2 regions of the Salimicrobium salexigens genome follow, and region 2 is predicted to be linked to the other one. Evidence: predicted binding sites of a transcription regulator. Region 2 holds the regulator's gene; the other holds the start of a gene.
The links. Region 2 encodes CtsR, which represses protease genes until heat stress. Its sites were predicted from a motif close to ATGGTCAATAAAGGTCAAACA; they were not measured.
Positions count from the first base shown of each region.

Region 1 (11,282 bases), on a different contig from region 2:
CCTTGCGCTTCTCGATGAAATGATGGAACTGTTCCCTTCCTTTCCGCTGACGAAGCATCAGTATGCTTACGCGCTTTTCCATACCGGGAAACAGGAAGCCGCGGTGGAGATGGAACGGGACTGGGCCGAAGAGTCGCCGGAGGATATCCATTGTCATATCAACCTGGTAACGTTTTACGTGGAGATGAATCAGTTCGAACTCGTGAAACACCACATTCACCAGTTGAAAAACGTCTTCCCGATGCATGAGGAACAGCAGCTGGCCGTAGCGACGGCTCTTACGAGAGCTGGGGAATATATGGAAGCGGCGGAACGGTTCCGGAAGCTCGGTAAAAAAGCTGTGAAAAACCGGTATCAGTACATGAAATGGTACAGCATCGCCTCTTTCCATACCGGAGATCCTCATAAAGCGGAAGAACTGTGGAAGAAGGGACGAGCCCGATTCCCTGTCCTGACGGAAACGGAAGGTCCGTGGATCATCGGATAAGCAAATAAATAGACGGACTGTGACAAATTTACTATGATGATGAAAGATTGAAAGACAAAGGAGTGAATAACCATGAATGAGGAGAACATTTATGACGTTATTATTATCGGTGCAGGGCCGGCGGGACTGACATCGGCTGTTTATACTTCACGGGCAAACATGAGCACACTGATCATTGAACGCGGAATTCCGGGCGGTCAGATGGCGAATACGGAAGATATAGAAAACTATCCGGGCTACGAAAGCATTCTCGGGCCGGACCTATCCAATAAAATGTTCGGCCACGCGAAGAAATTCGGTGCCGAATACGCCTACGGAGATATCAAAGAAATCATCGATGGCAAGGAGTACAAGACGATAGTAGCCGGAAAGAAAGAATATAAAGCGCGCTCTATCATTCTCGCTACCGGTGCCGAATACAAAGAACTCGGCGTTTCCGGAGAAAAAGAGCTCGGAGGCCGCGGCGTATCCTATTGTGCCGTATGTGACGGCGCCTTTTTCCGCGATAAGGAAATCGTTGTTGTCGGCGGCGGCGACTCTGCTGTGGAGGAGGGTGTTTATCTTACACGCTTCGCCAGCAAAGTTACCATCATTCACCGTCGTGACGAACTTCGGGCCCAGAAGATTCTTCAGGACCGTGCTTTCGAGAACGATAAAATCGACTTTATCTGGGACACAACTGTCAGTTCCATCAACGAAGTGAACGGTAAAGTAGGCAGTGTCACTCTCTATGATAAGAATGAAGAGAGAGAGTACGATCTGAAAACAGACGGAACATTCGTCTATATCGGTCTCATCCCGCTCAATACTCCTTTCCTTGACCTCGGTGTTACGAATGAGGAAGGGTACGTCGAGACGGATGAAAGAATGGAGACGAAGGTACCGGGTGTTTTTGCTGCCGGGGATATCCGTGATAAAGAGCTCCGTCAGATTGTGACGGCTACAGGAGATGGCAGTATTGCCGCCCAGTCTGCGCAAAACTATATCGAGAACCTGATGGAAGAACTTGAAAAAGTAGGTTCCTGAGAAACGTACGGACGGGAGTAATGGTTCTCCCGTCGGGCTGTCGCCCCTTTTTTAAGGTATATCTTTAAGGTGCAGGTGTTTATCACCTGCGCTTTTTTGTATAAGGCTGCGAAAACGTAGTATAATGAGGAAGAATAAAAAGCAACGTACCGATAAGGGGGAAAAGTATGGATCCGCAAGCATATAAAGCGAAACTTGTCATTATCACCGGTATGTCAGGCGCCGGTAAGACGGTGGCTGTTCAGAGTTTTGAAGATCTCGGCTACTTCTGCGTAGACAATCTGCCTCCGACGCTTCTTCCGAAATTTCTGGAACTGATGAAGGACCCGAGCAACAATATCCAGAACGTCGCTCTCGTAATGGATCTTCGCGGAAGGGAATTTTTCGACTCACTGATCGAGTCGCTTGATGCTCTGAGCCAGGAAGAGTGGGTCGAGGATCATATACTTTTCCTTGATGCCGAAGATCAGGAACTGGTGTCCCGTTATAAAGAAACGAGAAGAAGCCATCCGCTCGAACCGAAGGGGCTGCCGCTCGAAGGCATAAAGAAAGAAAGGGAAATGCTTGATGAGCTGAGGGGAAGAGCGCAGACTATATTCAATACCACGGATCTGAAACCGAAGGCGCTGCGCGAAGATATACTTCAGACATTTAAAGAGAAAGAGCAGCAGGTATTCTCTGTGCAGATGGTGTCTTTCGGTTTTAAACACGGTGTGCCGATTGATGCGGATCTTATGTTCGACGTGCGTTTCCTTCCCAACCCCCATTATATGGAGACGATGCGGCCGAAGACCGGCCTTGACGACGAAGTGGTCCAGTACGTTTTTAAATGGGCCGAAACGAAACAGTTCCTCGATAAACTGAAGGATCTGCTGGCTTTCATGCTTCCCCGCTATCGTAAAGAAGGGAAGTCCCAGATTGTAGTGGCGATCGGATGTACGGGAGGTCAGCACCGTTCTGTAGCGATTGCCGAATTTCTGGCTCAGCATTTCGCGGAGGATTTCCTCACGAAAGTGACGCACAGGGACATCGAAAAGAGAAGGGAACTTTCCTGATGGGACAGCCGGAGAACAAAGTGCTCGTCGTCGGGGGAGGAACGGGGATGCCCGTTCTTCTCAGAGGCCTGAAAAAGCAGCCTATTTCTCTGTCTGCTCTGGTGACAATCGCTGATGATGGTGGAAGCTCCGGAAAGATACGCTCGGAGATGGAAATCCCTGCTCCGGGGGACATCAGGAACGTAATTGCCGCTTTATCGGAAGCGGAGCCGATTCTGCTCGATCTTTTCCAACACAGGTTTCCGGATGGGAACGGCCTGTCCGGCCATTCGATGGGGAACCTTCTTCTCGTTGCACTGACAAATATGACGGGTGATTTTTATGATGGGATCAAGCAGCTCTCCCGCGTCCTTAACGTAAAAGGGGATATTTATCCTGTATCCAAATACTCGATGAATCTCCATGCCGAGATGGATGATGGGACGATCGTTTCCGGTGAATCGAAGATACCGGAGGCGAACAAGCGGATCAAACATCTGTTCCTGAGCCCGACGCCGGCCGAACCTCTGCCGGAAGCCATTGATGCTATCATGGATTCCGAACTGATCGTCATTTCGCCGGGAAGCCTTTACACAAGTATACTCCCGAATCTGATCATCCCCGAAGTGAAAGAGGCGCTCCGCGAAACAAAAGCGACTGTAACGTATGTGTGTAACGTAATGACCCAGGAAGGGGAGACTTCCCACTACACAGCCGCCGATCATCTGCAGGCGATCCATGATCACATCGGGGATGACGTGGTGGATTCCATCATTGTGCACAATAAGCCTATCCGCTCCGAGATGCGTGAACTTTACGCAAAAGAGAACGCACAGCCGGTCAGCTACGACCTCGACCGCCTGCGATCGATGAATATAAGGATTATCGAAGAAGACATCATTGACAGAACAAAACAGGTGATCCGTCACGACCCTGAGAAGCTGTCCAAATTGCTGTACAACATGATAAACGACCGCAGCGTTTAGAAAGGAGGGATGACGATGTCCTTCGCCTCTGAAATAAAGAAAGAACTTACGAATATGAAAGAAGACCTCGAAGCCAATGAAGCGGAACTCGCAGCCCTTGTAAGGATGAACGGCACTTTTTCGCTCAGAAACAAACAGTATCTGCTGGACGTACAGACGGAAAACGCAGCAATCGCCCGCCGTATTTATACGCTCATGAAGCAGCTGTTTCCTTACCCGGCCGAACTGCTCGTACGTAAGAAGATGCGTCTGAAGAAAAACAACGTCTACATCGTCCGGATGAAAGAGAATGCCGAAGTAATACTGAAGGAACTGGAAATACTGGAGGGACCTCTTTCCGTCAATAAAAAGATTCCCGCTAAGTATTCCGGTACGACGAAAGGAAAAAGGGCTTATCTGCGCGGGGCTTTCCTTGCCGGAGGGTCCGTCAATAACCCTGAAACGTCTTCCTATCATCTGGAAATGAATTCTTCGGATGAGTATCACAACGAAGAACTGTGCAAAATGATGAACACGTTCGACCTTCACGCCCGTACGCTCGAGAGGAGAAACGGTTTCATCACTTATTTGAAGGAAGCGGAGAAAATCACCGAATTTATCAGTAATATTGGCGCTCACCAGGCGCTTTTCAAGTTTGAAGACGTAAGAATTGTCCGTGATATGAGAAACTCGGTGAACCGTCTCGTCAATTGTGAAACGGCCAACCTCAACAAAACGATCGGAGCTGCCTTCCGTCAGGTGGAAAACATCCGTTTCATCAATAAAACAGTAGGTCTCGACGCGATGCCGCCGAAGCTGAGAGATCTGGCCCGGGTGCGTCTCGAGCATCAGGACGTCTCGCTGAAGGAACTCGGTGAACTGGTTCCGGGCGGCAAGATCAGTAAATCCGGAATCAATCACCGTCTGAAAAAAATCGATGAATTCGCTGAAAAAGTAAGACGAGGGGAAGTCTCCGGGACTTCGGGGAGGACCTGATGTATTAAAACGGTTTTCATGCTATAATGAGAACCACTGGAAACGTCACCCTTTCCCCGGGGACGTTTTTTTCGAACAGACTGTATGCGCTTTCAAAATAGATTATAAGAAGGAGGATGACCGGTGATAGAAAAAAAGGTGAAAGTCGAATTATCCACGGGACTGCAGGCGAGACCTGCCGCCCAGTTCGTCCAGCTGGCGAATCGTTTCAGCTCGGACGTCTTCATTGAAAAGAACGAAAAGCGGGTAAATGCCAAAAGTATAATGGGACTGATGAGTCTGGCTGTCGCAGGTGACGAAGAAGTAGTGCTTGTTACGGACGGGCATGATGAAGAAGAAGCCATGACGAAGCTCGAGGAATTTGTAAAAGAGGCATAAATGCTCAGTTGAAAAATATACATACAGAGAAAAGTCTCCGGAGCAGAGGTAAAAGAAGTCTGTATCAAAACTGAATAGCATACATGAAACCGGACGGTCCGTGACGTCCGGTTTTTTGCATTCAGAGAAGAGAGTCTGTACTGCCCGGTCATGATTTCAGGCACCGGGAGTTTCGTTATCCTGCCCTTCAGCCCGCTTCCTTCTCTCCGAAAGGAAGGAAAAAGCGGTTTTCGTGACCTTCGGAGGGGAAAAATCGTGCTGAACGTCACGATTACGTGATAATCCTTCCCTTCACCTCCCTCGGGAGCACGTGGAGGGAAGGAAAGAGGTGCACCAAATAAAAAAAGCGGGCAGTATGGAAAAGATCCATACTGCCCGCTTTTAAAGTGTTTTTCAATATAGAGTCGTAATAGTGAAATTAGTTCTCCATTACTTTGTCGATCAGACCATAGTCCACTGCTTCGTGAGCATCCATGAAGTTGTCACGGTCCGTGTCGCGCTGAATAACTTCATAAGGCTGACCGGTACGCTCGGAGAGAATCTTGTTCAGTTTCTCTCTCATTCTGATGATTCTGTTGGCATGGATTTCGATGTCGGAAGCCTGACCCTGAGTACCGCCGAGTGGCTGGTGGATCATCACTTCACTGTTCGGAAGTGCGTAGCGCTTGCCTTCCGTACCGGCGTTAAGCAGGAAAGCACCCATGGAAGCTGCCATACCTGTGCAGATAGTGGAAACGTCCGGTTTAATGAACTGCATCGTATCAAAGATAGCCATACCGGCAGTGATGGAACCGCCCGGAGAGTTGATGTACAGGGAGATGTCTTTATCGGGATCGTCCGCAGCCAGGAATAGAAGCTGGGCTACGATCGAGTTCGATACGTTATCATCGATCGGACTGCCGAGCATGATAATCCGGTCTTTTAACAGCCGGGAATAAATATCATAAGCCCGTTCCCCGCGGTTCGTCTGTTCAATTACTGTTGGTACTAGATTCATAATGTATTCCTCCTCATTACATTCTCAATGAATGATTTTGTATGTTCATCATACCTTTATGGTCAATGAAGGTCAAACAATTTACTTTCATATCCACGAATATTGTTTCCCTAATCCGGATGAAATAAACATTTAAAGGGGACTTGCGTTCTGAAGACATACCCTTTATAATGGTTTTTGTGTCGATATGCGCCCGTAGCTCAGCTGGATAGAGCGATAGATTCCGGTTCTATAGGTCGGGGGTTCAAGTCCTCTCGGGCGCACTTGTATATACCGGAAAGCTCTCCAATATCATTTGGAGGGCTTTTTTGTTACAATATAAGCAGTGAAATCATTGGTGTTCTTCATTCAGAAAAGGTCAGACAGCCGGAACTGTTCGACTTAAAAGTCGTGCAGGCATCCGGCTGAATCGCTTTGGACCAGGGAGGTACTGCTATGGCAAAAGTTATCCGCTTTACGATTTTATGGACGGAACAGTTGATGGAGAGCCGGAGAATTCATCTGTTCGATATGAAGACACAGAGCAGAATTTCTTTTAATCATGAACTGATAGAACGGGCTCCCAGATGGACGGTGGAAAAAGAACTGATCACGTTCCTTCAATCGAAAGAAAGAAAAATAGACAGCGGTTATTACGATGGAAAGAAGCATGCTTCCTAGCTGCTTCTTTTTAAGTGAAAAACTTTTCCATCAGTGGTAAAATGAAGAGGAAGTGAAGGTGGGATGGAGATGAACGAAATCACTCTGTTTTCAAGAAATAACTGTCCGCTTTGCGAAGAAGTGAAAGTCTGGATAGATCTGCTCGCTTATGATTATTCTTTTGAATTTCGGGAAAAGGATATAGAGGAGGACGATGATCTTCATGAAAAGTACGCCCTCCAGATTCCGGTCGTACATGTGAATGGCGAGGAACTCATTTTTCCGCAGTTGAGCGAAAATGCTGTAAGAGAGCGCTTGCAGAAGTATTAAACTTGCACTTTTCAACAGCAGTTGGTAGTATAGTTTGTGAAGGAAATATTTTTTGCTCCTAGCGGGACACAAAATGATGTAGTGGGACGTTATTGCCCCGATCTTCTTTTTAAACTGAAGGAGCAATGTTTATGAAAGAATGGATAGAATTACAGAAGAAACTTTATCCGGATGTTCTGGAGATTATTCAGAACAGATATCGGCTTCTCCATTACGTTTCACTTATGGAACCGATCGGACGCAGGACGCTTGCGGATAACCTGAATCTCAAGGAGCGCAGCATACGCTCCGAAGTCACCTTTCTGCAAAACGGCGGAATGGTGGAGGTGACGACGCGGGGGCTGTTGCTTACCGGGGAAGGTAAGTCCCTGCTTGAGAACATGGCCCCTTACATGAGGGAAGTTTCAGGGGTGAAGGTTTTAGAAGACCGTTTAAGGGAAAAGCTAAAACTGGAGTCTGTCATCGTCGTACCCGGCGACAGCGACGAGTCCGAGTGGGTGAAAGAGGAAATGGGAAAAGCGTGCGTCACGTACCTGCAGTCTATTTCGGGACCCGGTCAGACGCTTGCAGTGACCGGGGGGACGACGATGGCCTCCGTGGCTTCGAGAATGACCCCTTCGGCCGGGATGGAAGACTGGCTCTTCGTTCCGGCGCGGGGAGGCCTCGGAGAACGGGTGGAACATCAGGCGAATACGATTTGTGTGGAAATGGCCAAAAAAGCGATGGGGAACTACCGTCTGCTTTATGTGCCGGATCCGATCAGTGAAGAATCGTATCAGAACATTATCGAGGAACCTTCCGTCAAGGATGTCCTCGGTATCATCCGCTCTTCCGACATCGTCATCCACGGTCTCGGAGATGCACTTACGATGGCTAATCGGAGAAAGACACCCGATGACCAGCTTGCCGTAATTAAAGAAAGGCAGGCGGTAGGGGAAGCGTTCGGGTACTACTTCAGCCAGTCGGGTGAAGTAGTGCATAAGGTGAGAACGGTGGGTCTTCAGCTCGAGGACCTGGAAGGAGACAGAGAGGTGATTGCCGTCGCAGGCGGCAGTTCCAAAGCGGATGCCATCTCTTCTTACTTCCAGCCCGGCAAGAGCAGCGTTCTCATCACCGACGAAGGCGCCGCGAAAGAGTTGATGAGGGATACATCCCTTTAAATAATCAAATGTAATATTCTAAGGAGGAATTCAGCATGACAGTAAAAGTTGGTATTAACGGTTTTGGACGTATCGGACGTAACGTATTCCGTGCTGCACTGAAAAACGATGAAGTGGAAGTAGTAGCTGTAAACGACCTTACAGATGCGAATATGCTGGCTCACCTTCTTCAGTATGATACCGTTCACGGTACGCTTGAAGAAGAAGTTGAAGTCAACGGTGAGAACCTCGTAGTAGGCGGTAAAGAAATCATCGTAAAATCCGAAAAAGATCCGGCTCAGCTCGGTTGGGACGACCTCGGCGTAGAAGTGGTCATCGAATCGACAGGTCGCTTCACACAACGTGATGATGCCAAGAAACACATCGATGCAGGAGCTAAAAAAGTAATCATCTCCGCACCTGCCAAAGGTGAAGACCTTACAGTAGTTATGGGTGTCAACGAAGGTGACTATGATCAGGACAGCCACCATGTTATTTCCAATGCATCCTGCACTACGAACTGCCTGGCCCCATATGCGAAAGTACTCCATGACAAATTCGGAGTTAAGCGCGGTATGATGACTACAGTTCACTCTTACACGAACGATCAGCAGATCCTTGACCTGCCGCACAAAGACTATCGTCGTGCCCGTGCCGCAGCTCAGAATATCATTCCTACAACTACAGGTGCAGCTCAGGCTGTTACAAAAGTTCTTCCTGAACTTGAAGGCAAGCTGAGCGGTATGGCTATGCGCGTTCCGACACAAAACGTATCCATCGTTGACTTCGTGGCGGAACTTGACAAAGACGTTACTGTAGACGAAGTGAACAGTGCACTGAAAGAAGCTGCTGAAGGCGAACTTAAAGGAATTATGGGTTACAGTGAAGAGCCGCTTGTATCTTCCGACTATAACGGTAACACGAACTCTTCTGTAATCGATGCCCTTTCCACATTGAGCCTTGAAGGTAATATGGTGAAAGTCGTATCCTGGTACGACAACGAGTTCGGTTATTCCAGCCGTTGTGTGGACCTTGCTGCTTACCTTAAAAAACAAGGAATCTAAGCTTGAATCACTAAAAGGAGGAGGTCCTGTATCCTCCTCCTTTTCTTCATTTGCTGAAGAAAAAATTAATGTGTTTCCACTGATATCTTTAGTGGAAATATACATACCAGACAGATCAAAGGAGGTTCTCGGAAGATGAATAAACAGACGATCAGCGATATAGAAGTGGATGGTAAGACGGTTTTCTGCCGTGTGGACTTCAACGTGCCCATGAAGGACAAAGAAGTGACGGATGATACGAGAATCAAAGCGGCCCTGCCGACAATCCAGCATCTCACGGGCAACGGTGCGAAAGTTATTCTGGCAAGCCATCTGGGGCGTCCAAAAGGAGAAGCCCATGATGAGTTGAGGCTGGATCCGGTAGCGGAGCGTCTCAGTGATCTGCTTGGTGCGGAAGTACTGAAGTCGGATGAAGTGTACGGTCAGGAAGTGACAAAAGCGATTTCCGAAATGGAGCGTGGAAAAGTCCTTCTGCTTGAGAACGTGCGGTTTGACCCCGGGGAGGAGAAGAACGACCCGGAACTTGCCAGGCATTTCGCCGACATGGCTGACCTTTACGTCAATGATGCTTTCGGAGCGGCTCACCGTGCCCATGCGTCGACAGCAGGGGTGGCCGAGTACATCCCGGCAGTAGCCGGTTTCCTCATGCAGAAGGAACTGGAAGTGCTCGGGAATGCCCTCGCTGACCCGGAACGTCCGTTTACAGCTATTATCGGTGGTGCTAAAGTTAAAGATAAGATCGGTGTCATCGATAATCTTCTCGACAAAGTCGATAACCTAATCATCGGAGGCGGACTCGCCTACACGTTCGTGAAGGCACAGGGGTATGAAGTCGGCAAGTCGCTTCTCGAGGAAGATAAAATCGATCTTGCCAAACAGTACATGGAGAAAGCGAAAGAGAATAATGTGAATTTCGTTATGCCTGAAGACGTCATCGTTGCGGATGATTTCAGTGAGGATGCGAATACGAAAGAAGTAAGTATCGAAGAAATTCCGGAAGATTGGGAAGCTCTCGATATCGGGCCGAAAACCCGGGAAAACTATGCAGGTCTCGTCAAGGATTCGAAACTCATTATCTGGAACGGGCCGATGGGCGTTTTTGAAATGGATACGTTCGCCGGCGGTACAAAAGCTGTTGCAGAAGCCCTTGCCGGCACAGAAGGATATACAGTGATCGGCGGCGGAGATTCCGCAGCGGCAGTCGAAACGTTCGGCTATGCCAGTGATATGGATCACGTGTCCACAGGCGGAGGCGCTTCTCTTGAATTCATGGAAGGGAAAGAACTTCCGGGAGTAACGGTTCTGAACGATAAATAATCTGAAGAGGTGATGAATATGCGTAAGCAGGTAATCGCAGGAAACTGGAAAATGAATAAAACGCACACAGAAGCGGAATCTTTCATTAACGAAGTCAAAGGGAAAGTACCTTCGAAGGAGAGTGTGGAGTCCGTCGTTTGTGCCCCGTTCCCTTTTCTTCAGAAACTTGTGGAAGAAACGAAAGACTCGGATGTCGAAATAGGGGCACAGAACATGTACTTTGAGGAAAATGGTGCATTCACAGGCGAAGTCAGTCCGGTAATGCTGAAAGAACTCGGTGTCACGTACGTCGTGCTCGGCCACTCTGAACGTCGTGACGTTTTCGGTGAAACAGATGAAACGGTGAACAAAAAAGTCCATGCGGCTTTCGACCATGACCTCACTCCGATCGTATGTGTAGGGGAGTCTCTCGAGCAGCGCGAGTCGGATGAGACGATGAATCATATCGAGAGTCAGATTACTAAAGCTGTCGAAGGGCTTACAGACGATCAGGTGAAACAGCTGATCATTGCTTACGAACCGATCTGGGCCATCGGAACCGGACGTACTGCATCGAGTGAGCAGGCGAATGAAGTTTGCACCCATATCCGTAAAGTAGTCGGGAAGCTCTCCGGTGACGAAGCTGCAGAAGCAGTCCGCATCCAGTACGGAGGAAGTGTAAAGCCTGCAAACGTGGATGAACTGCTTTCTCAGTCGGATATTGACGGAGCTCTTGTAGGAGGCGCAAGTCTTGAAGCCGACTCCTTCCTGAAACTTGTGGAGGCAGGTAAACATGAGTAAACAGCCTTTAGCAGCACTGATCATTCTGGATGGTTACGGACTGCGTGATGAAGAATACGGAAATGCCGTAAAGGCGGCGAATACACCGAATTTCGACCGTTACTGGAGCCGCTTCCCTCATTCTCAGCTG
Region 1 is NZ_FTOK01000004.1:137,510-148,791, forward strand. Features, by position in the region: gene BW931_RS06280 (tetratricopeptide repeat protein) at 1-487, shown strand, start outside; gene trxB (thioredoxin-disulfide reductase) at 560-1,513, shown strand; gene rapZ (RNase adapter RapZ) at 1,681-2,568, shown strand; gene BW931_RS06295 (gluconeogenesis factor YvcK family protein) at 2,568-3,533, shown strand; gene whiA (DNA-binding protein WhiA) at 3,549-4,508, shown strand; gene BW931_RS06305 (HPr family phosphocarrier protein) at 4,632-4,886, shown strand; gene clpP (ATP-dependent Clp endopeptidase proteolytic subunit ClpP) at 5,305-5,883, opposite strand; tRNA gene BW931_RS06315 (tRNA-Arg) at 6,073-6,146, shown strand; gene BW931_RS06320 (hypothetical protein) at 6,319-6,543, shown strand; gene BW931_RS06325 (glutaredoxin family protein) at 6,613-6,852, shown strand; gene BW931_RS06330 (sugar-binding transcriptional regulator) at 6,984-8,012, shown strand; gene gap (type I glyceraldehyde-3-phosphate dehydrogenase) at 8,048-9,055, shown strand; gene BW931_RS06340 (phosphoglycerate kinase) at 9,191-10,372, shown strand; gene tpiA (triose-phosphate isomerase) at 10,391-11,152, shown strand; gene gpmI (2,3-bisphosphoglycerate-independent phosphoglycerate mutase) at 11,145-11,282, shown strand, end outside.
Region 1: clpP (ATP-dependent Clp endopeptidase proteolytic subunit ClpP) is a predicted target of CtsR. The motif match lies at 5,942-5,962, and genes of this name have one in related genera.

Region 2 (11,282 bases):
CATTGTCAGAAGCCCAGAGGCCACCCCCTCTGGGCTTCTTTTGTATAGGTAAGATCTTTCTCGACCCCTTCTATGATTCAGTCTTATTATGCAGGGGTAGGATATTTAGAGAAGTCGAAACTGGAAAGGCGGGGAGCAGGATGGAAGAATTCAAAGAATTTTTTTCGGGATTTATTGACGAAGACTTTGATATTTTTACGATCAGACTGGTGATTGCACTGTTTCTTTCAGGACTGATAGGTTTTGAAAGAGAACTGAAACGGCACTCTGCCGGATTCCGTACCCACATACTTGTTGGTGTCGGAGCGTGTATTATGATGCTTTTATCCCTATACGGATTTGAAGAATATATCCAGAAATATGACAATATCCGCTTTGATCCTGCCCGCATTCCTTCTTATGTTATCAGCGGAATCGGCTTTCTTGGAGCAGGTACGATTATCGTAAACGGAAGCACCATACGTGGCCTGACGACAGCCGCTTCTATATGGACAGTTGCGGGGATTGGACTGATTGTCGGAGCAGGCATGTACGACATTGCGGTGCTGGCCACTTTTCTTGTCCTTCTCAGCCTCATCCTGTTGAATAACCTGGAAGAAAAATATCTCAGGCACGTAGCAAAGGGTGCTTATCACCTTACAGTGGCAGACCAGAAAGGTGTAAAGGAGATTTTTGCACTGCTGGAACATCTTGAAGTTGAAATCGAAAAGGTGGAAATCAAAAAAGAAGATCATATCTATATGATTTTGAAATTATCAAAAACAAATACACTGGATGATCAAACCTTAATGGAAGAGTTGGGAAAACTCGACGGGGAAATTTCAGTAATCCACAGATTCTAAAAGCCTGCTCCCGGCTTTTTTTTGTAAAGATAGGATATGATGATTTGCCGACAAAATGCTTTTAATGGGAGGGTGTTCAGGGAAAGGTTCTATTGTAAACAAAATAGTTGAATGCTTCATGATTTTGAGTATAATAAAATTATAGTCAAAGATAGTCAAAGTCAAAGGAAGGAGGAGGGCCATGCGGAATATATCCGATGTCATCGAAGAATATCTGAAACATATAATCCAGGATAACCCGCATCAGGTCATCGAAATAAAACGTAGTGATCTGGCTGAAAAATTTCAGTGTGTGCCCTCTCAAATCAATTATGTGATTAAGACCCGTTTTACTGTGGAAAAAGGGTATATAGTGGAAAGTAAAAGAGGCGGTGGCGGATATATTCGCATCCGCCGTATTCATCATCTGGATGAAGCCGACCTCATCGACGAAGTATTACTGCTCATTCAGCCGCAGGTATCCCAGTCTAGAGCTCTGGATATCGTGGAACGGCTGCTTGAAAATAAAGTGATTACGACGAGAGAGTCCGAACTTATTTTGAGCGTTATTGATAGAAATACGTTAGCTTTCCCATTACCGTTCCGTGATGAAATACGATCGAGAGTAATGACGGCTATGTTATCGAAGCTTAAATATAAGTAGAGAAAGGAGTGTGCTTGTATGCAATGTCAGCGCTGTGAGAAGTATCCGGCTACTGTTCATCTGACCCAAGTGATCAACGGTGAAAAAAATGAAGTTCATTTGTGCGACTCCTGTGCCAAGGAACAGGGGTACATGAATCAGGAAGAAGAGAAGTTCTCTCTGAATGATTTGTTGTCCGGACTTTTTCATATGGAAGGCAGCGGAAGTGCCGGAAAGTTATTTCAGGGGAATAAGCAGCAGCAGCAGAAGGAAAGTCTTCAATGTTCCGGATGCGGTCTGACCTATCAGGAATTCACGAAGGCCGGGAAATTCGGCTGTGCCACGTGCTATGAGACGTTCAATGAAAGGCTGGATCCGATTCTGAAACGGGTGCACAGCGGAAATACGACTCACCACGGCAAAGTTCCAAAACGAGCCGGCGGGGATCTGAATCTTCGCAGAGATATTGAGAAACACCGGGAAAAGCTTCATCAGCTTATCAACCAGGAAGAATTCGAGGAAGCTGCCAAGGTAAGAGATGAAATCAGAACACTTGAAGAAGAATTGAACCAGGATAAAGGCGGTGATTCCTGATGTCTCTTGAGAAATTTATGAATGAGGCTATCAGTCCGTGGATGCGGCACGACGGACCGGACAGTGATATAGTACTGAGCAGTCGCATCCGGCTTGCAAGAAACTTCTCTTCCCAGCCATTCCCCACGGTAGCAAGAGGTGAACCGCTGGAGGAGGTCCTTTCCTTCATGGATGAACATTTTACCGATAGTTCTTTCCGTGAATATGAAGGGCTGCAGCTCGTGAAGATGGATGATCTTCAGCCGATAGAAAAAAGGGTGCTCGTAGAGAAGCATCTGGTCAGCCCCCATCTGATTGAAGACAGAGAAAATGCAGCTACCATTATCAGTGAAAATGAACAGGTGTCGATTATGGTCAATGAAGAAGATCATCTTCGCATTCAGCTGTATTTCCCGGGTTTTCAGCTTGATAAAGCTCTGGAACAGGCCTCTCAGCTGGATGACTGGCTTGAAGAGAAAATAGATTACGCCTTTGACGAAGAGCGCGGATATTTGACTGCATGCCCGACAAATGTGGGAACAGGAATGAGGGCCTCTGTCATGATGCACCTGCCCGCGCTCGCCCTCACTAAACAGATTAATCGTATGACTCCTGCAATCAACCAGCTGGGTCTCGTCGTGCGGGGAATATATGGTGAAGGCAGTGAAGCGGTGGGAAATCTTTTTCAGATTTCAAACCAGATTACTCTGGGTAAATCAGAAGAAGACATCGTGGAAGATCTGCACAGCGTTGTGCAGCAGCTCATTGAGCAGGAACGCAAGGCAAGACAGACACTGATGAATCGTTCACCTGTGCAGCTGGAAGATCGTATTTATCGTTCTTATGGTACGCTCAGACACAGCCGGGTCATCACTTCAAAAGAAGCAGCAGGCTGTCTGTCGGATCTTCGTCTCGGTATTGATCTGGATTTTCTGAAAGACATACCGCGCACCATCTTAAATGAACTGATGGTACTGACCCAGCCCGGATTTCTCCAGCAGTACGCAGGAGAATCCCTGGACCCCGAAGACCGGGATATCAAACGGGCGACTCTGATCAGGGAAAGAATAAATCTTGAAGATGATAACTAATGAAGGAGGTAACAAATTATGATGTTTGGCAGATTTACAGAAAGAGCACAAAAAGTACTTGCATTGTCCCAGGAAGAAGCCGTGCGTCTAGGTCACAGTAATATCGGTACGGAACACGTGCTGTTAGGTCTCGTTAAAGAAGGTGAGGGTATTGCAGCGAAAGCGCTGACTGCGCTTGGACTGGAAGCTGAAACCATCCAGACGGAAGTGGAGAACCTGATCGGTGCAGGAGAACAGAAATCCCAGACGATCCACTATACTCCGCGCGCCAAGAAGGTGATTGAGCTTTCCATGGACGAAGCCCGCAAATTGGGGCACTCTTACGTAGGCACGGAACATATTCTTCTCGGTCTGATCCGCGAAGGAGAAGGAGTGGCTGCACGAGTGCTTAACAATCTCGGTGTCAGTCTGAATAAAGCCCGCCAACAGGTACTTCAGCTGCTGGGGAACAATGAATCGACCGGCGGCCAGGGTCGTCGCGGCGGCAACCAGGGCGGTGGAGCTGCTCAGGGCAGCGGTCAAACCACCCCTACACTCGACTCCCTTGCCCAGGACTTGACGTCCGTTGCCAAAGAAGGAAACGTCGACCCGGTCATCGGTCGTAGTGAAGAAATTCAGCGTGTCATACAGGTATTGAGTCGTCGTACGAAAAACAACCCTGTACTCGTCGGGGAGCCGGGTGTCGGTAAAACTGCAGTTGCAGAAGGACTCGCCCAGCAGATCGTGGAAAACGAAGTACCTGAGATTCTGAGGGATAAACGCGTCATGACCCTCGATATGGGTACGGTCGTCGCCGGTACTAAATACCGCGGAGAGTTTGAAGACCGTTTGAAAAAAGTGATGGAAGAGATTCGTCAGGCAGGGAATATCATTCTTTTCATTGACGAATTGCACACACTGATCGGAGCCGGCGGTGCAGAAGGGGCGATTGACGCTTCCAACATTCTGAAACCTTCTCTTGCCCGTGGGGATCTTCAGTGTATCGGCGCCACTACGCTGGATGAATACCGGAAGTATATCGAAAAAGATGCTGCTCTGGAACGTCGTTTCCAGCCTATCCAGGTGGATGAACCTACGACGGAAGAATCCACACAGATCCTTCAGGGTCTGCGGGACCGTTATGAAGCACACCACAGAGTAACGATTACAGATGAAGCAATCGAATCAGCAGTCCGGTTCTCCGATCGTTATATCACAGACCGTTTCCTTCCGGACAAAGCTATCGATCTCATAGATGAAGCAGCTTCCAAAGTACGCCTCCGTTCATATACGGCTCCACCTAACCTGAAAGAACTGGAGCAGAAACTCGAAGAAGTCCGTAAAGAAAAAGATGCGGCTGTACAGAGTCAGGAATTTGAAAAAGCTGCTTCTCTTCGCGACGACGAACAGAAGTTACGCGAAGAGCTGGAAGAAACGCAGAAAAAATGGAAAGAAAAACAGGGACAGGAAGATTCCGAAGTGACTGTCGAAGATATAGCTTCCATCGTCTCGGTCTGGACCGGGGTGCCTGTCAAGAAAATGACTACAGAAGAAAGCGAACAGCTTCTTCACCTCGAAGATACGCTTCACAACCGCGTCATCGGTCAGGAGGAAGCTGTCGATTCCGTGGCTAAGGCGATCCGCCGGGCTCGTGCGGGATTGAAGGACCCTAAACGTCCGATCGGTTCCTTTATTTTCCTAGGTCCGACAGGTGTAGGTAAAACAGAACTGGCCCGCGCTCTCGCTGAAAGCATGTTCGGTGAAGAGGACGCGATGATCCGTGTTGATATGTCCGAATATATGGAAAAACACAGCACGTCCCGTCTCGTAGGTTCCCCTCCGGGCTATGTCGGCTATGAAGAAGGCGGACAGTTAACAGAAAAAGTCCGTCAGAAACCATACTCCGTCGTGTTGCTGGATGAAGTGGAAAAAGCGCACCCGGATGTATTCAACGTACTGCTTCAGGTGCTTGAAGACGGTCGTCTGACGGACGGTAAAGGTCGCGTCGTAGATTTCCGTAACACTGTGCTCATTATGACTTCGAACGTCGGCGCACAGGAATTGAAAGAAAATAAATACGTCGGGTTTTCCATGGGAGACCAGACTCAGGACCACAAAGATATGAAATCGAAAGTGACCGAAGAGCTTAAAAAAGCTTTCCGTCCTGAGTTCCTTAACCGTATCGATGAAACCATCGTTTTCCATGCTCTGGAGAGAAAACACATGAAAGACATTGTGACTCTCATGGCAGACCAGCTCAGAACGCGTCTGCTGGAGCAGGAAATCGACTTTACACTTTCAGATAAAGCCATCTCCCATATTGCCGAAGAAGGATTCGATCCGGAATATGGTGCGAGACCGCTTCGTCGTTCACTGCAGAAGAACGTGGAAGATCTGCTGTCCGAGGAACTGTTGAAAGAGTCGATCCACAAAGGACAGAAAGTGGTCATCGATCTTGATGAAAACAATGAATTCGTAGTATCCACAGCAACTTCAGAAGCTTAAGTATGAATCGGAAGGCGTATGCCTTCCGATTTTTTGTTTATTCCCTCATAATTATACAAAGAGGAAGAGGCTGCATGTTTCTCTCCCGTGCGCCCCGAACTTATATTCTGCAGGCTCTTTTTTAAAGGCCGGGGTGATTTTTAATGAAATTGAAACGGGGATGAAACTTATATATAAGAAATCCCGTATATAATATACAGTAAGGAGAGATGTAAGGTGGCGAAGAAGAAGACGATATTTGTGTGTCAGGAGTGCGGAAACGAATCTCCTAAATGGATGGGGAAGTGTCCGGCATGCGGACGCTGGAATACTTTCGTGGAGGAAACAGCGATTACAGGGAAGAACGACCGCCACACGTTTCAGGTCGATAAGGATAACAGATCGAAACCGGAGCGCATCACGTCTATCGCATTGAAAGAAGAATCGAGGATAGAGACGGCGATGCCGGAGTTTAACCGGGTGCTCGGCGGGGGTATTGTAGGAGGTTCGATGGTTTTAATAGGCGGTGATCCGGGTATTGGAAAATCGACCCTCTTACTTCAGGTCTCCTCTCAGTTAGCGGACAAGAACCTTCCCGTCCTGTACATTTCCGGTGAAGAATCGACGAAGCAGACGAAGCTTCGTGCAGACCGTTTAAACGTTACATCGGATCAGTTGTACATTCTCGCAGAAACGAACCTCGAGCATATCGTCGCTCATATAGAGACGGTGCAGCCGAAATTTCTGGTGGTCGACTCTATTCAGACGGTATATAAGGAAGAGGTCACTTCCGCGCCGGGAAGCGTGTCCCAGGTTCGTGAATGTACGAGTGAACTGATGAGAATCGCCAAAACAAAAGGTATCCCCGTGTTCATCGTCGGGCACGTAACAAAAGAAGGATCCATCGCCGGCCCCCGTCTGCTCGAACATATGGTTGATGCCGTCCTTTATTTTGAAGGGGAGCAGCACAACACTTTCCGGATCGTCAGAAGCGTGAAGAACCGCTTCGGCGGCACGCATGAAATGGGGATCTTCGAAATGAAGGAATCGGGTCTCGAAGAAGTATTAAACCCTTCGGAGATATTTCTCGAAGAACGATCCAAAGGTACGGCCGGGTCAACGGTAGTTGCATCGATGGAGGGAACAAGACCTGTGCTCGTGGAGATTCAGGCTCTCATTTCCCCCACGGCTTTCGGGAACCCGAGAAGAATGGCTACCGGGCTCGATCACAGCAGAGTTCCTCTTCTTATGGCCGTACTGGAAAAACGAGCAGGTCTGCTCCTCCAGAACTACGACGCGTACGTGAAAGTGGCCGGAGGCGTGAAGCTGGATGAGCCGGCGATTGACCTCGGAGTCGCAGTGAGTATTGCTTCGAGTTTTCGTGATCAGGTGCCGAAAGCAACGGATATCCTTATCGGGGAAGTAGGACTTACCGGTGAGATCAGGCGCGTATCCCGTATTGAACAAAGAGTACAGGAAGCGGCCAAACTCGGGTTTTCCCGGGCAGTCATCCCTTCAAGAAACCTGGAAGGCTGGACTGTACCGGATAATATAGAAGTGATTGGTGTGGAAACGATCAAAGAAGCGATGGACGCAACCCTGGAGTAGGGGTTGTGTTCCACGTGAAACATCGTAACACGAGAGAGATGCAGTATTTTGGAAGAACTTTTTTTAAAAGGAGGTGAAGAGAATGTTAAAACGTGTTGTACAGTTATCCCTTATTCTTACGGGAGGTACTATCGGGTATTTGTATTTGCCGGAAGCATTTACAGCTTTCGGGTGGGAAATTGAACCTTGGCTTCAGCAGATATTAGGTGCAGTAGCAGGTGCATTAATTCTATTCTTATTAACGTTCTGGTTAGTTTCCCCGATTGTAAAATTTCTTAAATGGACAGAGGATGCGCTGGTCAGGGCACCGGTGGGCGAGTTGTTATTCGGAAGTCTGGGGCTCATTTTCGGGTTATTCGTAGCGTATTTAATCAATACGATGCTTATTGATATTGAAATAAAGATCATCAGCCAGCTGCTTCCGATTTTCATAACTCTTCTTCTCGGATACTACGGGTTTCAGATCGGGTACAAGAGGAAGGACGAATTTCTCAACCTTTTGACGATTGCGAGAAAAGAAAATACGTCGGAAAGCAGGAAGAAAGAAGAAGCGGCATCTACGGAGAAAAACGAACAGGTGCCCCGGAAAAAAATCCTCGATACGAGTGTGATTATCGACGGGAGAATAGCCGATATTTGTGAATCCAATTTTCTGGAGGGGACGCTGGTCATTCCCCACTTCGTCCTGGAAGAACTTCAGCATATTGCAGATTCTTCCGACGGACTAAAACGGAACAGAGGGCGACGGGGTCTCGATATCCTGAATCGTCTGCAGCGGGACGTTCCTGTGAACGTTGAAATGTATGAAGGGGACTTCGAGGAAATTCAGGAAGTCGACAGTAAACTGGTCAAACTGGCTAAAGTCATAGACGGTATCGTCGTCACCAATGATTTTAACCTGAATAAAGTATGCGAATTCCAGGGTGTGCAGGTACTCAACATCAATGACCTGGCGAATGCTGTGAAACCGGTAGTGCTTCCGGGAGAAGAAATGAAGGTGCACGTCATCAAAGACGGTAAAGAGCAGAATCAGGGAGTTGCGTATCTGGATGACGGAACGATGATCGTCGTCGAGGAAGGGAAAAGTTTTATCGGCGATACGATTGATGTAATCGTTACGAGCGTCCTTCAGACTTCAGCCGGCCGGATGATTTTCGCAAAACCTAAATCCCTTGAAAAAGCGCTGTAAAAAAGGTATAAACGAATAAGAGATTATAAAAGTGATAACATCGGGTTATCGCTTTTATTTTGGAATCGACACCCGGAGGATGGACATGACACATTATACAGCAGTAATCGTTGCAGCAGGACAGGGAAAACGGATGAGAGCGGGAAAGAACAAACAGTTTCTCATGATCGGGGACGACCCGTTAATCGTACACACGCTGAAAGTCTTCACCCAGGACGTAACGTGCAGGGAAATAGTTCTGGTGACGAACGAGGCGGATGAAGCGGATATGCAGGAGTTGATAGAGACGTATCAGTTTCCGAAGATTAGCCTCATCCACGGCGGAGAGGAACGGCAGGATAGCGTTTATGAAGGTTTGAAAGCCGTCTCCGACCGGGAATTACCGGTCCTCATTCACGACGGTGCCAGGCCTTTTGTTAAGGAAAGCAGCATCCGTCATCTCGTGGAGAAGATTGAAAAAGACGGGGCAGCTCTACTGGCTGTTCCGGTAACGGATACGGTTAAACAATGGAAAGACGGAAAATTGCAGACGCTGAACCGGGATGATTTATGGGCAGCGCAGACACCTCAGGGTTTTCCGTACGAATTGATTAAGGAAGCTCACGAAAAGGCCCGGGCCAGAGGGTTTTATGCCACTGATGATGCGGCGCTCGCAGAAAGCTTCGACTATGACGTCTCCATCGTACGGGGAAGTTACGACAACATTAAAATAACGACTCCCGAAGATCTGCAAAAAGCGACGTCGTATGTAGAAAAGGGATGAAGGAGGCAATTTATCAAATGAGAATTGGTCAAGGATTCGATGTACATCAGCTGGCCGAGGGAAGAAAATGTATTATCGGCGGGGTGGAAATTCCGCACGAACAGGGACTTATCGGTCATTCGGATGCCGACGTACTGCTTCATGCTGTATCAGATGCCATCCTCGGAGCGCTCGGCAAGGGCGACATCGGGAAACATTTTCCGGACACGGACCCGGCGTTCAAAGATGCCGACTCGCGGGTATTGCTGCAGAATGTATGGAAAATAGCGGAAAAAGAAGGCTACACTCTCGGTAATCTGGATGCGACGATTATCGCCCAGGCACCGAAGATGGCCCCTTACATCGATGACATAAGAAAGACGATTGCCGGTCTTTTGAAAGTGGAGATCTCCCAGGTCAATGTAAAAGCGACAACAACCGAAAAGCTGGGCTTTCCGGGCCGGAAGGAAGGAATCGCCTCGCAGGCAGCCGTACTGTTGCAAAATAGTCAGCAATCTACGTAAAAAAATGATAAAATGATAAAAAGACGAACGGAGAAACAGGAGGGAAAAGCAGTATGACTAAAGAGGTGAGAGTAAGGTACGCACCGAGCCCGACCGGATACCTGCACATCGGGAACGCGCGGACTGCTCTATTCAACTATTTGTATGCCAAACATAACGACGGGACTTTCGTTATAAGAATCGAAGATACCGATGCAAAAAGAAACGTGGAAGGTGGAGAACAGAGTCAGCTCGATTTCCTGAAATGGCTCGGAATCGAGTGGGATGAAGGTGCCGGTCACGGTGGAGAGTACGGGCCGTACCACCAGATGCAGCGTCTTCACATCTATCAGCAGTACGTGGATGAACTTCTGGAGAAAGATCTCGCCTACAAGTGTTACGTTACCGCGGAAGAACTCGAGGAAGAAAGGGAAGCGCAGAGAGCCCGGGGCGAAGTCCCTAAATATTCGGGAGCTCACAGCAACCTTACTCAGGAAGAACGGGAACAGTTCGAAGCCGAGGGCAGGGAGCCGAGTATCCGTCTACGCGTTCCGAAAGATAAAACGTATACGTTCACTGATATTGTGCGTGGCGACATTTCTTTTGATTCCAGCGATTTCGGTGACTGGGTAATCGTTAAGAAAAATGGCACACCTACGTACAACTTTGCCGTAGCCATCGACGACTACCTGATGAAAATCTCTCACGTGCTGCGCGGAGAAGAGCACATTTCCAACACACCGAAACAGATGATGGTATATGAGGCTTTCGGCTGGACCCCGCCTCAGTTCGGTCACATGACCCTGATTCTGAACGAAGAAAGGAAAAAGCTCAGTAAGCGTGATCAGCATATTCTTCAGTTCATCAGCCAGTACTACGAACGCGGCTATCTGCCGGACGCCCTGTTCAACTTTATTACACTTCTCGGCTGGTCCCCGGTAGGAGAAGAGGAAATATTCTCTCCTGAAAAACTGATCGAGATCTTTGATGAAGACCGTCTCTCCACTTCTCCGGCAGTATTCGACCCGGCGAAACTCAAGTGGATGAACAACCAGTACATTAAGAACCTCTCGTTTGAAGAAATACTGGAGCTTACGATCCCTCATCTTGAAAAAGACGGGAAGGTTTCGACGGACCGGTCTGCGGAGGATCAGAAATGGACGGAGGAACTGATCAGTCTGTATCAGCCTCAGTTGAATTACGGAGCGGAAATCACCGAGCTGACCGAACTGTTTTTCCGGGAAACGATCGATTATGATGAAGAAGCGATGGAAGTTCTCCGCGGCGAGCAGGTTCCGGAAGTGCTGGAGGCGTTCAAACGTAACCTCGAACAGCTTGAGGAATTCACTCCGGAAAATATTAAGCCGCAGATGAAAGCAGTTCAGAAGGAAACAGGTCACAAAGGCAAGAAACTGTTCATGCCGATCCGGGTAGCCACTACCGGGCAGACCCACGGTCCCGAGCTTCCGAACGCGATTTATCTCCTCGGGTATGATACAGTGACAGCAAGACTTGAAAAAGCACTGGACGAATTGAAATAAAGAAAAAACCCTGACGGGGAGAAGTAGGGACATATCTCTTACCCAGAGAGAACCGGTACAGCTGAGAACGGTTTTAAGAGAATGTCCCGAAATGCACCCCTGAGTCTT
Region 2 is NZ_FTOK01000011.1:49,728-61,009, reverse strand. Features, by position in the region: partial or broken rRNA gene rrf (5S ribosomal RNA) at 1-3, shown strand, start outside; gene BW931_RS11885 (MgtC/SapB family protein) at 141-842, shown strand; gene BW931_RS11880 (CtsR family transcriptional regulator) at 1,024-1,485, shown strand; gene BW931_RS11875 (protein-arginine kinase activator protein McsA) at 1,504-2,058, shown strand; gene BW931_RS11870 (protein-arginine kinase McsB) at 2,058-3,128, shown strand; gene clpC (ATP-dependent protease ATP-binding subunit ClpC) at 3,147-5,612, shown strand; gene radA (DNA repair protein RadA) at 5,829-7,199, shown strand; gene BW931_RS11855 (PIN/TRAM domain-containing protein) at 7,282-8,388, shown strand; gene ispD (2-C-methyl-D-erythritol 4-phosphate cytidylyltransferase) at 8,474-9,151, shown strand; gene ispF (2-C-methyl-D-erythritol 2,4-cyclodiphosphate synthase) at 9,169-9,654, shown strand; gene gltX (glutamate--tRNA ligase) at 9,708-11,174, shown strand; T-box leader at 11,176-11,282, shown strand, end outside.